DNA from 3 places in the Planomonospora corallina genome. Region 2 is predicted to be linked to each of the others. Evidence: riboswitches for the same ligand, from Rfam matches in the RefSeq annotation. Region 2 holds a riboswitch; each other region holds the start of a gene.
What was found. Region 2 has a riboswitch for cobalamin ahead of ACFOWE_RS12135 (VWA domain-containing protein). Riboswitches for the same ligand answer to the same signal wherever they lie in the genome.

Region 1 (4,056 bases), on a different contig from region 2:
GCGGGGTACGGCGCGGCGGGATGCGGCCCGGCGGGCGGCGGAGGGCCGGTCGCCGGGAGGCTCTCCATCATCGCGCCCGCGGCGCACGGGCAGGACGCCGACCTGGTCGCCCGGGCACTGGCCGAGACGGTGACCGGCGACGGGCTGGCCCTGACCGCCGAGGTGGGCAACCATCCGGGCGGCGCCGGGGCCGCCGCCCTCGCCGCCCTCGCCGCGGCCGGCGGTCCGGGCCTGCCGTTCGCCCGGGGCGGCGGCCTGCTGGTCGCAGGGATGCCGCTGGTCGCCGGAGCGGAGATCTCCGGCGCGGTCGACCTGGCCGGGGCCACGACCCCGCTCGCCCGCCTGGTCGGCGAGCGGGCGGTGCTGGCCGTCTCCGCCGGCTCGCGGCTGCGCTCCTTCGAGGACCTCGCCGGCGGGCTCCGGCGCGACCCGGCCGCGCTGGCGGTCGGCGGCCGGGCCCTGGGAAGCCCGGAGCACATCCTGTACGGAATGATCGGCAAGTGCCTCGGCGTGGACGCCCGGCTGCTCGACTACGCCGCCTACGCCACCACCGCCCAGTCCGTCGAAGCCCTCCACGCCGGGCGGGTGGCCGCCGTCCTGGGGCCGGTGCGCTCCCTGGCCGGCGAGATCGCCGCCGGGCGGCTCCGGCCGCTGGCGGTCTCCGCCCGTGAGCGGATCGACGGGATCGAGGCTCCGGCGCTCATGGAGCTCGACGTCCGACTGGAGTACAGCGACTGGCGCGGGGTGCTGGGCGGGGCGAAGATGGGCGCCGGGGACCGCGAGTCCGCCGTGGCGCTCTGCGACCGGATCGACGCCTCCCCGCGCTGGCGGGAGCTGTGCGCGGCGCACGGCTGGGAGCGTCTCTACCTGAGCGGGGACGACTTCCGCCACTGGCTGTCCACCGAGACCGAACGCACCCGGGGGGTGCTCTACGAACTCGGACTGCTGCGCCCCTCCGACACAAATTGTAGGGCCGGTTGCGTGATCCGCCCCTAGATGTAGGATCCTCCTCGTTGCTGGTTCGCCCCGTCGCGGGGCGAGGCAAGAGGGAACCCGGTGCGATTCCGGGACTGCCCCGCAGCGGTGAACGGGAACGACCGCCGTCAGTCGAGCACTGGGGAGACCTGGGAAGCGACGGCCAGTAGGAGAACGCGAACGCGACGCCCGTGAGTCCGAAGACCTGCCGGTGACGCGTGGCAGGGGAGCCGGGTCCGGCTCCCGCGGGAGGCCCGGAGCGGCCCCGCGGGAGCGCGGTGGCCGCGGCCGTCCCGCCACGGAGACAGTCCAGGGCCTCGAGGGAGGGCCCGCGGACGAGGCGGACCCGCATGCCCGAATCCGGCCACGGATCCGCCCTCCGACGCGTGCCGTCCCGCGAGAGCCGTACCCACGGGGAACGCAGCAGGCGAGGGATGCACGTGACACAGACCATGGACGGCACCGTGACCGGGGCGGCGGACGGCGCCACCGCCGCCGGCGGCGGCGCGGAGGCCCGGCGGCTGGCCATCGAGGAGGCCGCCGCCCGGGTGATCTCCGACCCGGAGAACTCCCGGATCGCCGCGGCCCTGCTGGACGGGCTGATCGCCGAGGAGGCCGCCGGGCACGGCGTGCGGACCTTCTCCGAGTCCGTCGCCGCGACCCACGCGGCCGGGCTGGTCGCCGACCGGCTGGCGGAGTTCGTCGCCGCCCACGCCGCGGAGCTGGACGCGCTGGTCCGCGAGGAGACCCGTTTCGAGTACTTCGGGCTGCGCACGGTCTACGACCGCTACCTGCTGCGCCACCCCGAGACCCGCAAGGTCCTCGAGCGCCCCCAGCACTTCTTCCTCCGGGTGGCCTGCGGCCTGTCCGAGACGGTCGCCGAGGCCGCCGAGCTGTACGGGCTCATGACGAGCCTGTCCTACCTGCCCAGCTCGCCCACCCTGTTCAACTCCGGCGCCCGCCGCCCGCAGCTGTCGTCCTGCTTCCTGCTCGACTCGCCCCGCGACGAGCTGGAGGCGATCTACGAGCGCTACGGGCAGGTGGCGCGCCTGTCGAAGTACGCCGGGGGCATCGGCGTCTCCTGGAGCCGGGTCCGCTCCCGGGGCTCGCTGATCCGCGGCACCAACGGCCACTCCAACGGGATCGTGCCGTGGCTGCGCACCCTCGACGCCAGCGTCGCCGCGGTCAACCAGGGCGGCCGGCGCAAGGGCGCGGCCTGCGTCTACCTGGAGACCTGGCACGCCGACATCGAGGAGTTCCTGGAGCTGCGCGACAACACCGGCGAGGAGGCCCGGCGCACCCACAACCTCAACCTGGCCAACTGGGTCCCCGACGAGTTCATGCGCCGGGTCGAGGCCGACGCCGACTGGTCGCTGTTCGACCCCAAGGACGTCCCGCACCTGGTCGACCTGTACGGAGAGGCGTTCGACGCCGCCTACCGGGCCGCCGAGGCCGCCGGGCAGGCCGTGCGGAGCATCCCCGCCCGCACCCTCTACGGCCGGATGATGCGCACCCTGGCCCAGACCGGCAACGGCTGGATGACCTTCAAGGACGCGGCCAACCGGACCTCCAACCAGACCGCGCTGCCCGGCAACGTCATCCACCTGTCCAACCTCTGCACCGAGATCCTCGAGGTCACCAGCGACGCCGAGACCGCCGTCTGCAACCTCGGCTCGGTCAACCTGGCCGCCCACCTGACCGGCGGCGGGGCCGGGGACGGGGCCGGCGGCGGCCTCGACTGGGCCCGGCTGCGCCGTACCGTGCGCACCGCCGTGCGCTTCCTGGACCGCACCATCGACCTGGGCTTCTACCCCACCCCGGAGGCCGAGGCCGCCAACCGGCGGTGGCGGCCGATCGGGCTGGGCGTGATGGGCCTGGCCGACGTGTTCTTCGCACTGCGCCTGCCGTTCGACTCGCGCGAGGCGCTGGAGCTGTCCACCCGGATCGCCGAGGAGATCGCGCTGGCCGCCTACGCCACCTCCGCGGACCTGGCCGCCGAGCGGGGCCGCCACCCCTCCTACGGCGCGACCCGCGCCGCGGCGGGCGTGCTCCACCCCGACCACTACGCGGGCAGCCACGGGGCGGGCCGCTCCGCGGAGTGGGCCGCGCTCCGGGAGCGGATCGCCGGGACCGGCCTGCGCAACTCGCTGCTGATCGCCATCGCGCCGACCGCCACCATCGCCTCCATCGCCGGCTGCTACGAGTGCGTCGAGCCGCAGGTGTCCAACGTCTTCAAGCGCGAGACCCTGTCGGGGGAGTTCCTCCAGGTCAACCGGTATCTCGTCCGCGACCTGGAGGAGCGCGGCCTGTGGACGGAGGAGGTCCGGGACGCGATCAAGCGGGCCGACGGCTCGGTCCAGGACATCCCGGGGATCCCCGGCGACCTCAAGGTCCTCTACCGGACCGCCTGGGAACTGCCGCAGAAGGCGCTGATCGACCTGGCCGCCGCGCGCACGCCGTACGTCGACCAGTCGCAGTCGCTGAACCTCTTCATGGCCACCCCGACCATCGGCAAGCTCTCCTCGATGTACGCCTACGCCTGGAAGTCGGGGCTGAAGACCACCTACTACCTGCGCTCGCGCCCCGCGACGCGGATCGCCCAGACCACGGTGGCCGCGCAGGCGGCGCCCGCGGCCGCTCCCGACGCGGACGCCGTCGCCTGCTCCCTGGAGAACCCCGAGGTCTGCGAGGCCTGCCAGTAGCGCCCGCCGCGGCCGCCCCCACGCTCCCGGCGGCCGCCCCCCCCGGCCGGCGCCCTCCGCCGCCGGCCGCGACACGACCTCTGACACCCCGCGACGGCCTCCCGCGGCCCGCGGACGAACCGATACGGAGACATCCCAGCATGCTGCTCGACCCCGGCATGGACCTGACCCTGCGGCCGATGCGCTACCCCGACTTCTACGAGCGCTACCGGGCCGCCATCCGCAACACCTGGACGGTGGAGGAGGTGGACCTCCACTCCGACCTCGCCGACCTGGCGAAGATGACGCCCCAGGAGCGGCACCTGATCAACCGGCTGGTGGCGTTCTTCGCCACCGGCGACTCGATCGTGGCCAACAACCTGGTCCTCAACCTCTACCA
Region 2 (4,056 bases):
GACGGCCCGGCAGGAGGCGTCGGTCCGCATCCACTCGATGGCGACCGAGCCGGCGCCCGCGCCCACGTCCCACAGCAACTGGCCGGGCGCAGGGGCGAGCCGGGCCAGCGCCGAGGCCCGCGCGTCGCGCTTGGTGAGCTGGCCGTCGTGCTCGAAGACCTCGTCGGGCAGGCCCGCCACGAGGGAGAGGCCCGCGGGAGTCCCGGCGCACTCGACCGCCACGATGTTCAGGGGCGGGAACCCGGCGGGCACCCCGTCGGCGGCCGTCGCCCGGAACGCCGCCTCCCGTTCGGTGCCCAGGTCGGACAGGACCGTCAGCTCGCTGGTGCCGAAACCCGCGGCCAGCAGGAGCTCCGCGACCCGGCGGGGGGTGGTGCCGTCTCCGGACAGGATCAATACGCGCCGGTCCGGGGCCAGCAGCCGCAGCAGCGTCCGCGGGTCCCGGCCGACGAGGCTGAGCACGCTCGCGGTCTCGGCGGGCCAGCGCATCCTGGCCCGGGCCAGCGCGACCGACGACACCGCCGGGATGATCTCCACGCGGTCCCTGCCCAGCACGTCGATCAGCGTGCTCCCCACGCCGGAGACCAGGGGGTCCCCCGAGGCCAGGGCCACGATCTCGCCCGAGCAGGAGGACAGCAGGGCGCCGAGGCCGGCGCGCAGCGGGGACGGCCAGGTCAGCCGGCGCTGCCCGGCCACGGGGGGCGCCAGCGCCAGGTGCCGGGCGCCGCCGATCAGGGTCCCGGCCCGTTCGACGAGCCTGCGGGGTCTGTCCTGGAGCGACGCCCAGCCGTCGGCTCCGATCCCGACAACGGTCACGAGGGCGGTCATGCCGCATGACCCTAGTGCCCCGCCGCCCCTGAACCCCCGCCGGTCCCGGCACCTCTCCTCCCGGCGCCTCTCCCGGTCCCGGTCCTCCCCCGGTCCCGGCACCTCTCCTCCCGGCGCCTCTCCCGGTCCCGATCCTCCCCCGGTCCCGGCGCCCCCGCGCTTCCACCGGATCAGGCGGAGGGGTAACCTTGGCGGGCACATCAGCACGAGGTGCCCCTCACGGGGAGAATCTGGGAAGCCGGTGAGAATCCGGCACAGGCCCGCTGCGGTGACTCAGGCACGACGACCTGGGAAGTCCGAAGACCGGCCTCGTGCTCTCGGACGGCGGACGAGCGGGAGCCTCACATGCCACCCCCTTTCCCTTTCAGCGCGGTCATCGGCTCCGACGACATGGCGCTCGCCCTCACCCTCACCGCGGTCTCCCCCGCCATCGGCGGCGTCCTCATCCGGGGCGAGAAGGGCACGGCCAAGTCGACCATGGTCCGGGCGCTGGCCCGGGTGCTGCCGCCCATCGAGGTGATCGCCGGGGACCGGTTCTCCAGCGACCCCCGGGAGCGCGACCCGCTCTCCCCTGACGGCCCCTTCCCGGCGGACGCCGCCGTCGAGACCAGGCCGGTCCGCCTCGTCGAGCTGCCCGTCGGCGCGACCGAGGACCGGGTGCTCGGCTCGCTGCACCTGGAGCGGGCCCTGTCCGAGGGCGTCACGGCCTACGAGCCCGGCCTGCTCGCCCGCGCCCACCGCGGCATCCTCTACGTCGACGAGGTGAACCTGCTCCACGACCACCTGGTCGACCTGCTGCTTGACGCCGCCGCGATGGGGCGGTCCACCGTCGAGCGCGACGGGGTCTCGGTCGTCCACGCCGCCCGGTTCGTCCTGGTCGGCACGATGAACCCGGAGGAGGGGGAGCTCCGGCCCCAGCTGCTCGACCGGTTCGGCCTGACCGTGGAGGCCCGCGCGCCCCGGGATCCGCGCACCCGGGTCGAGGTGGTCAGGCGCCGCCTGGCCTACGAGGAGGACCCGGAGGGCTTCGCCGCCCGCTTCGCCGGCGCGGAGGCGGACCTGACCCGCCGGATCGGCCGGGCGCGGGAGCTGCTCGGCCGGGTCGAGCTCGATGACGCGTCCCTGCTCAAGATCGCGGAGATCTGCGCGGCCTTCGAGGTCGAGGGCATGCGGGCCGACCTCGTCACGGCCCGGGCGGCGGCCGCCCACGCGGCCTGGCACGGGCGCGCCTCCGTCACCCGCGAGGACATCCGGGCCGCCGCCCGGCTGGCCCTCCCGCACCGCCGCCGCCGCAACCCGTTCGACGCCCCCGGGCTCGACGAGGAGCTGCTCGACGAGCTCCTCGGGCGGGGAGACCTCCCTCCCGACCCGCCTCCGCCCTCTGCTCCCCCGTCCGGTCCGTCCTCCCCCGGCGCGCCCGGGGAGCCGCCGGCCGACGGGCCGGGGACTGAGGCGGCCGACGGGCCGGGACCGGAGCCGGAGCAGCGTGACGGGAACGGGAACGGGAACGGGACGCCGCAGGACCGGCGGCGGGAGCGGAACGCCGACCCGCCCGGCGCCGGCGACGGATCCGGGGAAGGCGCCGCCGGCGGCGCGCCCGGGCAGGACTCCGACGGCGGCGGGCCCGGGGATGGCGCTGCCGCGGTCGTCCCGCCCGGCGTCCCCTACCGGCCCAGGACCTTCCGCGTCGCCGGCCTCGGCGCCGGCGAGACCGGCCGCCGCTCCCCCGCCCTCACCCGGACCGGACGCCGGATCGGGGCCCGCGGACCCGAGGAGGGGCCGGGCCCGGTCCACCTGCTGGAGACGCTCCGGGCCGCGGCCCCGCACCAGCGGGCGCGGGGCCGCCGGGGCGCCGGGCTGCTGGTCCGGGGGGAGGACCTGCGGATCGCCGTCACCCAGGGCCAGGAGTCGAACCTGATCCTCTTCTGCGTCGACGCCTCCGGCTCGATGGCGGCGCGCCGCCGCATGACCCAGGTCAAGACGGCGATCGTCTCCCTGCTCCTGGACGCCTACCGGCGGCGCGACAAGGTGGGGCTGGTGACGTTCCGGCAGGCCCGCGCCGAGGTCCTCCTGCCTCCGACCTCGTCGGTCGACGTCGCCGCCGCCCGGCTGGGCGAGCTGCCCGCCGGAGGCCGCACGCCGCTGGCCGAGGGCCTGCTCACCGCGGCCGAGGTGCTGCGGGTGGAGCGCCTGCGCGACCCCCTGCGCAGGGCCCTGCTCGTCGTCGTCACCGACGGCCGGGCCACCGCCGGTCCCGACCCGGTGGACCGGGCGCACCGGGCCGCCCGGTGGCTGGCGGGAACGGGCGTCGCCGCCCTGGTCATCGACTGCGAGACCGGGCGTTTCCGCATGGGGCTGGCCCGCCTGCTCAGCTCCGAGCTCCGCGCCGAGCACCTCCCGCTGGGGGAGGTCGCCGCCGGCGAACTGACCACCGCCGTCCGGGAAAGGGTCGCCTGATGCCCCAGGGCCAACCGCTGGAAGTCCCCGCCGACGGGCTCACCACCCGGCAGCGGCGCAACCGCCCGCTGCTCATGGTGCACACCGGCGACGGGAAGGGGAAGTCGACCGCCGCGTTCGGCCTGGCCATGCGCGGCTGGAACCAGGGCTGGAACATCGGGGTGTTCCAGTTCGTCAAGTCCGCCAAGTGGCGGGTGGGCGAGCAGAGCGTGCTGGAGCGGCTCGGCCGGCTGCACGCCGAGACGGGCGAGGGCGGCCCCGTCGAGTGGCACAAGATGGGCTCGGGCTGGTCGTGGTCGCGCACCCGGGGCACGGAGGCCGACCACGCGGCCGACGCCGCCGAGGGATGGGCGGAGATCAAGCGCCGGCTCGCGGCGCAGGCCCATGACCTGTACGTCCTCGACGAGTTCACCTACCCGCTGGACTGGGGCTGGGTCGACCTCGACGACGTCCTCGCGACCCTCGCCGACCGGCCCGGGCGCCAGCACGTGGTCGTGACGGGGCGGCGCGCCCATCCGCGGCTGCTGGAGGCCGCCGACCTGGTCACGGAGATGACGAAGGTCAGGCATCCGATGGACGCCGGGCAGAAGGGCCAGCGGGGCATCGAATGGTAGACCTGCCGCGCCTGGTCATCGCCGCTCCCGCCTCCGGCCACGGCAAGACCACCGTCGCGACGGGCCTCATGGCCGCCCTGCGCGCGGCCGGGCACACGGTGTCGGGGCACAAGGTCGGCCCCGACTACATCGACCCCGGATACCACGCGCTGGCGAC
Region 3 (4,056 bases), on a different contig from region 2:
TGCTGTTCGCACCGGGCGGCCGTGTCGTCATCCGCACCTACGGCGTCGCCCAGGCGCACCGGGCGGACGGCGCGGACGGCGCGGACGCTCCGGTGGCCTACCGCACCTGGGTCACCGGAGTGCGCGACCAGCCGCGCTACTGGTGCTGGAGCCACTTCGAGGACGCCTGCCACGGGCACCGCAGGGTCGTCGAGTGGCTGACCGGCCGGGGCCCGCTGCCCGCCGCGGTGGCCGCGGCCTGAGCCGCCCGCCCCGAGCGGCCGACGCTCCCCTGTACGGCCCGCACCCGCCGCGCCGCCGGCCGGGCGCTCCCCGTACGGCCCGCACCCGCCGCGGTGGTCGCACGGGCGGTCCCCGGTACGGCGGCCGGGCCGGGGACAGAGGCGCGGATCAGGGACACGGACCGGGATCAGGGGCAGGTCAGGGGCACAGGCCGGAGTCAGGGGCAGGAGACGAGCTCCTCGGCCACCAGCCCGGCGCCGATCCCCATCAGCCAGACGTCCTTGGCGATCGCGTTGCCCTCCGGGGTGGGACGCAGGCTCCCCTCCTGCCGCAGTCCCGGTGTCTTGAGGTACAGGCCGAGCAGTCCTCCGGCGAAGGCCGTGAGCGCGAGGCCGGCCAGCAGCGACGGCACGACGGGGACGAGCAGCGCCGCGCCGAGCGCGATCTCGGCCCTGGACAGCAGCCGGGTGAACTCCTCGGGGTCCATGTCCGCGAGGAACGGGTAGGTCCCCGCCGCCATCCCGTGGAGCCCGGTGGCCGTCTCCCTGTCGGCGGAGCCCTTGGCCAGTCCCGAGTTCAGGATGATCGCCCCGGCGGCGGACCGGGCCGGGATCTGGTGGGCACGGGCCAGGATTCTCATGATCAGTCCTTCCGGTGGTGGATCGGACCCGAACCCCGTTTCCTACCCGCCCGCCGCTGCCCCTTCCGGTCCCGCCGGTAGTGCTTTGCGAGATCCCCCTTGACCGACCTCCGCTCCCGGCTCCCACCGCCGGCCCGGCCGGCGGCCGGTCAGACCGGGGCGTTCCAGGTGAGGATCACCGGCCGGCCGTGCTCGAAGCCGAGACGCGAGTAGGTGCCGGTGTCCAGCCGGAGGAAACGGCCCTCCTCGGGATCCTGGCCGATCCAGCGGGCGGCCAGGATCCGCAGGTAGTGGCCGTGGGCGACCAGCGCGACCGCGCCGGTGGCCGCCCGGGCGCGCTCGAGGACCCGGTCGGCGCGGGCGCCGACCTGCGCGATGCTCTCGCCGGGGTGCGCGGCGTCGCCGGGGACGACGCCGTCGCGCCACAGGTACCAGTCGGGGCGGGTCTCGCGGATCGTCGCGGTGGTGATGCCCTCGTAGCCTCCGTAGTCCCACTCCCACATGTCCGGGTCGGTCTCGTAGCGGTCCAGCCCGGCGAGCTCGGCCGTCCGGCGGGCCCGCAGGGCCGGGCTGACCAGCACCAGGCCGAAGCGCCTGCCGGAGATCAGCGGGGCGAGCGCCCGCGCCTCGTCCTCGCCCCGGAGTGTCAGCGGCATGTCGGTGCGGCCGGTGTGCCGCCGGTCCCGGCTCCACTCGGTCTCGCCGTGCCGGAGCAGAATCATCTCGTCCATGGTGGGTCCATCATGCCGTCTCGGCTCCCGCGGACCCCGGGCGAGGGTGCCTCCGGGCCTCCGCGCGCCCCGGGAGCGCCGCGGTGACAGGGGTGCGGGAGGGGTGCGGCAGAGGTGCGGTCCGGCCGGCAGGCCGGTCAGACGCGTCCGGATGCCGGGGGAGTTGGTACCGTTTGTCCGACGCGCAGTGTGTAGCGAAGTCCGGTGCGAGTCCGGCGCTGTCCCGCAACTGTCATGGCCTCCGGGCCGAGCCAGGTCGCCTGCCACCGCGCCGACGCCGTCGACCCTCGCGGAAAAGGGTGGCCCGTCGCGTTCTCGCGGGTCCTCGGTTCCAGCAAGTGAAAGGACCTCCCCGTGCGGCCCGTACGCACCGCCTTCGCGGGCGCTCTCCTGGGTGTGCTGACCCTGGCCGGTTGCGGCCAGAGCGCCACCACCGCCTCTCCGAGCACCTCCTCTTCCTCCTCCGGAGCTCCTTCCGCCGCCGCGCCGGGCTTCCCGGTCACGGTCGAGGCGGGCAACGGCTCCGTCACCATCGGCGCGCGGCCCGAGCGCATCGTCTCCCTCTCGCCCACCGCCACCGAGGCCCTCTTCGCCGTCGGCGCCGGGTCCCAGGTCGTCGCGGTGGACGACCAGTCCAACCACCCCGCCGAGGCGCCCAGGACCGACCTGTCCGGCTTCAAGCCGAACGCGGAGGCGGTCATCGCGCACAAGCCCGACCTGGTCGTGCTCGCCACGGACACCGACGGCATCGTCGCCAAGCTGACCAAGGTCGGCGTCCCGGTGCTGCTGGAGCCCGCCGCCGCCAAGCTCGACGACGCCTACGACCAGATCGCCGACCTGGGCGCGGCCACCGGCAACGCCGCCGGGGCCGAGCAGGTCGTGGCCGGCATGAAGAAGAAGATCGAGGAGGCCGTGGCCGCCGCGCCCAAGGACGCGAAGCTGACCTACTACCACGAGCTGGACACCACGCCCTACTCGGTGACCTCCACCACCTTCGTCGGCCAGGTCTACTCCCTGTTCGGCCTGACCAACATCGCCGACAAGGCCCCGGACCTGGCCGGCGGCTACCCCAAGCTCTCGGCGGAGTTCGTCGCCCAGGCCGACCCCGACCTGATCTTCCTGGCCGACACCAAGTGCTGCGGGCAGTCCGGGGAGACCCTCGCCAAGCGCCCCGGCTGGTCCAAGCTCTCCGCCGTCACCGGCGACCGGGTGATCGCCCTCGACGACGACATCGCCTCCCGCTGGGGACCGCGCGTCGCCGACCTCGTCCAGCAGGTCGGCGAGGCCGTGGGCAAGGCCGCGGCGAAGTAGGTGACCCCGCCGCCCCGCCGCGCCGGCGCGGCCGGCCGCACCGAGGACCGGGTCCCGGCCGCGGGGGAGGACCCGGTCCTCCCCCGCGCCGACGGGTCTCCGGCCGCGGATCCCGCAGCGCCCGCCGAGCTCGCAGAGCCGGCAGCCTGTGGGCCTTCGGCCGCGGAGCCCCCAGCCGGCGGATCTTCCGCCGGTGGGTCTTCCGCCGGCGGACCTTCCTCCGGCGCCCCGCGGCGGGCGGCCGGGCTGCGGCCCGGGCCGCTCGCGCTCGCGCTCGGCGCCCTGCTGGCCGCCGTGGTCGCCGGGCTGCTGGGCGGAGCGGCCGGCATCACCCCCCGGCAGGTCGTGCTGCAGCTGGCCGACTGGCTCCCGCTGGTCTCCGCCGACGCCGGGCTCACCCCCGTCGAGCAGAACCTGCTGCTGGAGCTGCGCCTGCCCCGGGTCCTGCTCGGCGCGGTCGTCGGCGGCCTGCTCGCCCTCGCCGGGGCCGCCTACCAGGGCGTGTTCCGCAACCCGCTCGCCGACCCCTACCTGCTGGGCGCCGCCGCGGGCGCCGGGCTCACGACCACGGCGGCGATCGTCTTCCTGGAGGGGAACGACGTCTCCCTCGTCATCCCGGTCGCGGCCTTCACCGGGGCCGTGGGCGGCGTGCTGCTCGCCTACGCCCTGGGCAACGTCGCGGGCCGAGGCGGCGGGACCGCCACCCTGGTCCTCGCCGGGGTCGCCGTCTCGTCCTTCTTCACCGCCGGCCAGACGTTCGTGCAGCAGCTCGGCGTCGACGAGCTCGAACGCATCTACGCCTGGATGCTCGGCGACGTCGGCGGAGGCTGGGAGAAGCTCACCCTCGTCGCCCCCTACGCGGCCGTCTCGGCGGGCGTGCTGCTCCTGCACGGGCGGGTGCTCGACGTGCTCTCCGTCGGCGACGACGAGGCCGCCAGCCTCGGCCTGCACGCCGCCCGGGCCCGGCTCGCCGTCCTGCTCGCCGCCTCCCTGGCCACCGCCGCGGCCGTGGCCGTCAGCGGGCTGATCGGCTTCGTCGGCATCGTCGTCCCGCACGTCGTGCGCCGCCTGGCCGGCGGCTCCTACCGGGTCGTGCTCCCGCTCTCCCTGCTGGGCGGCGCCGCCTTCCTCGTCCTCGCCGACGTGATCGCC

Region 1: another riboswitch for cobalamin. It lies ahead of ACFOWE_RS00945 (ribonucleoside-diphosphate reductase subunit alpha); the one in region 2 lies ahead of ACFOWE_RS12135 (VWA domain-containing protein).
Region 3: another riboswitch for cobalamin. It lies ahead of ACFOWE_RS15165 (ABC transporter substrate-binding protein); the one in region 2 lies ahead of ACFOWE_RS12135 (VWA domain-containing protein).

The regions. Positions count from the first base shown of each region.
Region 1 is NZ_JBHSBM010000005.1:55,167-59,222, reverse strand. Features, by position in the region: gene ACFOWE_RS00950 (Bug family tripartite tricarboxylate transporter substrate binding protein) at 1-996, shown strand, start outside; cobalamin riboswitch at 1,001-1,202, shown strand; gene ACFOWE_RS00945 (ribonucleoside-diphosphate reductase subunit alpha) at 1,416-3,677, shown strand; gene ACFOWE_RS00940 (ribonucleotide-diphosphate reductase subunit beta) at 3,818-4,056, shown strand, end outside.
Region 2 is NZ_JBHSBM010000016.1:211,765-215,820, reverse strand. Features, by position in the region: gene cbiE (precorrin-6y C5,15-methyltransferase (decarboxylating) subunit CbiE) at 1-828, opposite strand, end outside; cobalamin riboswitch at 1,020-1,154, shown strand; gene ACFOWE_RS12135 (VWA domain-containing protein) at 1,174-3,285, shown strand; gene cobO (cob(I)yrinic acid a,c-diamide adenosyltransferase) at 3,285-3,899, shown strand; gene ACFOWE_RS12125 (cobyrinate a,c-diamide synthase) at 3,893-4,056, shown strand, end outside.
Region 3 is NZ_JBHSBM010000017.1:432,207-436,262, forward strand. Features, by position in the region: gene ACFOWE_RS15150 (hypothetical protein) at 1-242, shown strand, start outside; gene ACFOWE_RS15155 (hypothetical protein) at 440-862, opposite strand; gene ACFOWE_RS15160 (histidine phosphatase family protein) at 1,012-1,593, opposite strand; cobalamin riboswitch at 1,741-1,875, shown strand; gene ACFOWE_RS15165 (ABC transporter substrate-binding protein) at 1,948-2,904, shown strand; gene ACFOWE_RS15170 (FecCD family ABC transporter permease) at 3,190-4,056, shown strand, end outside.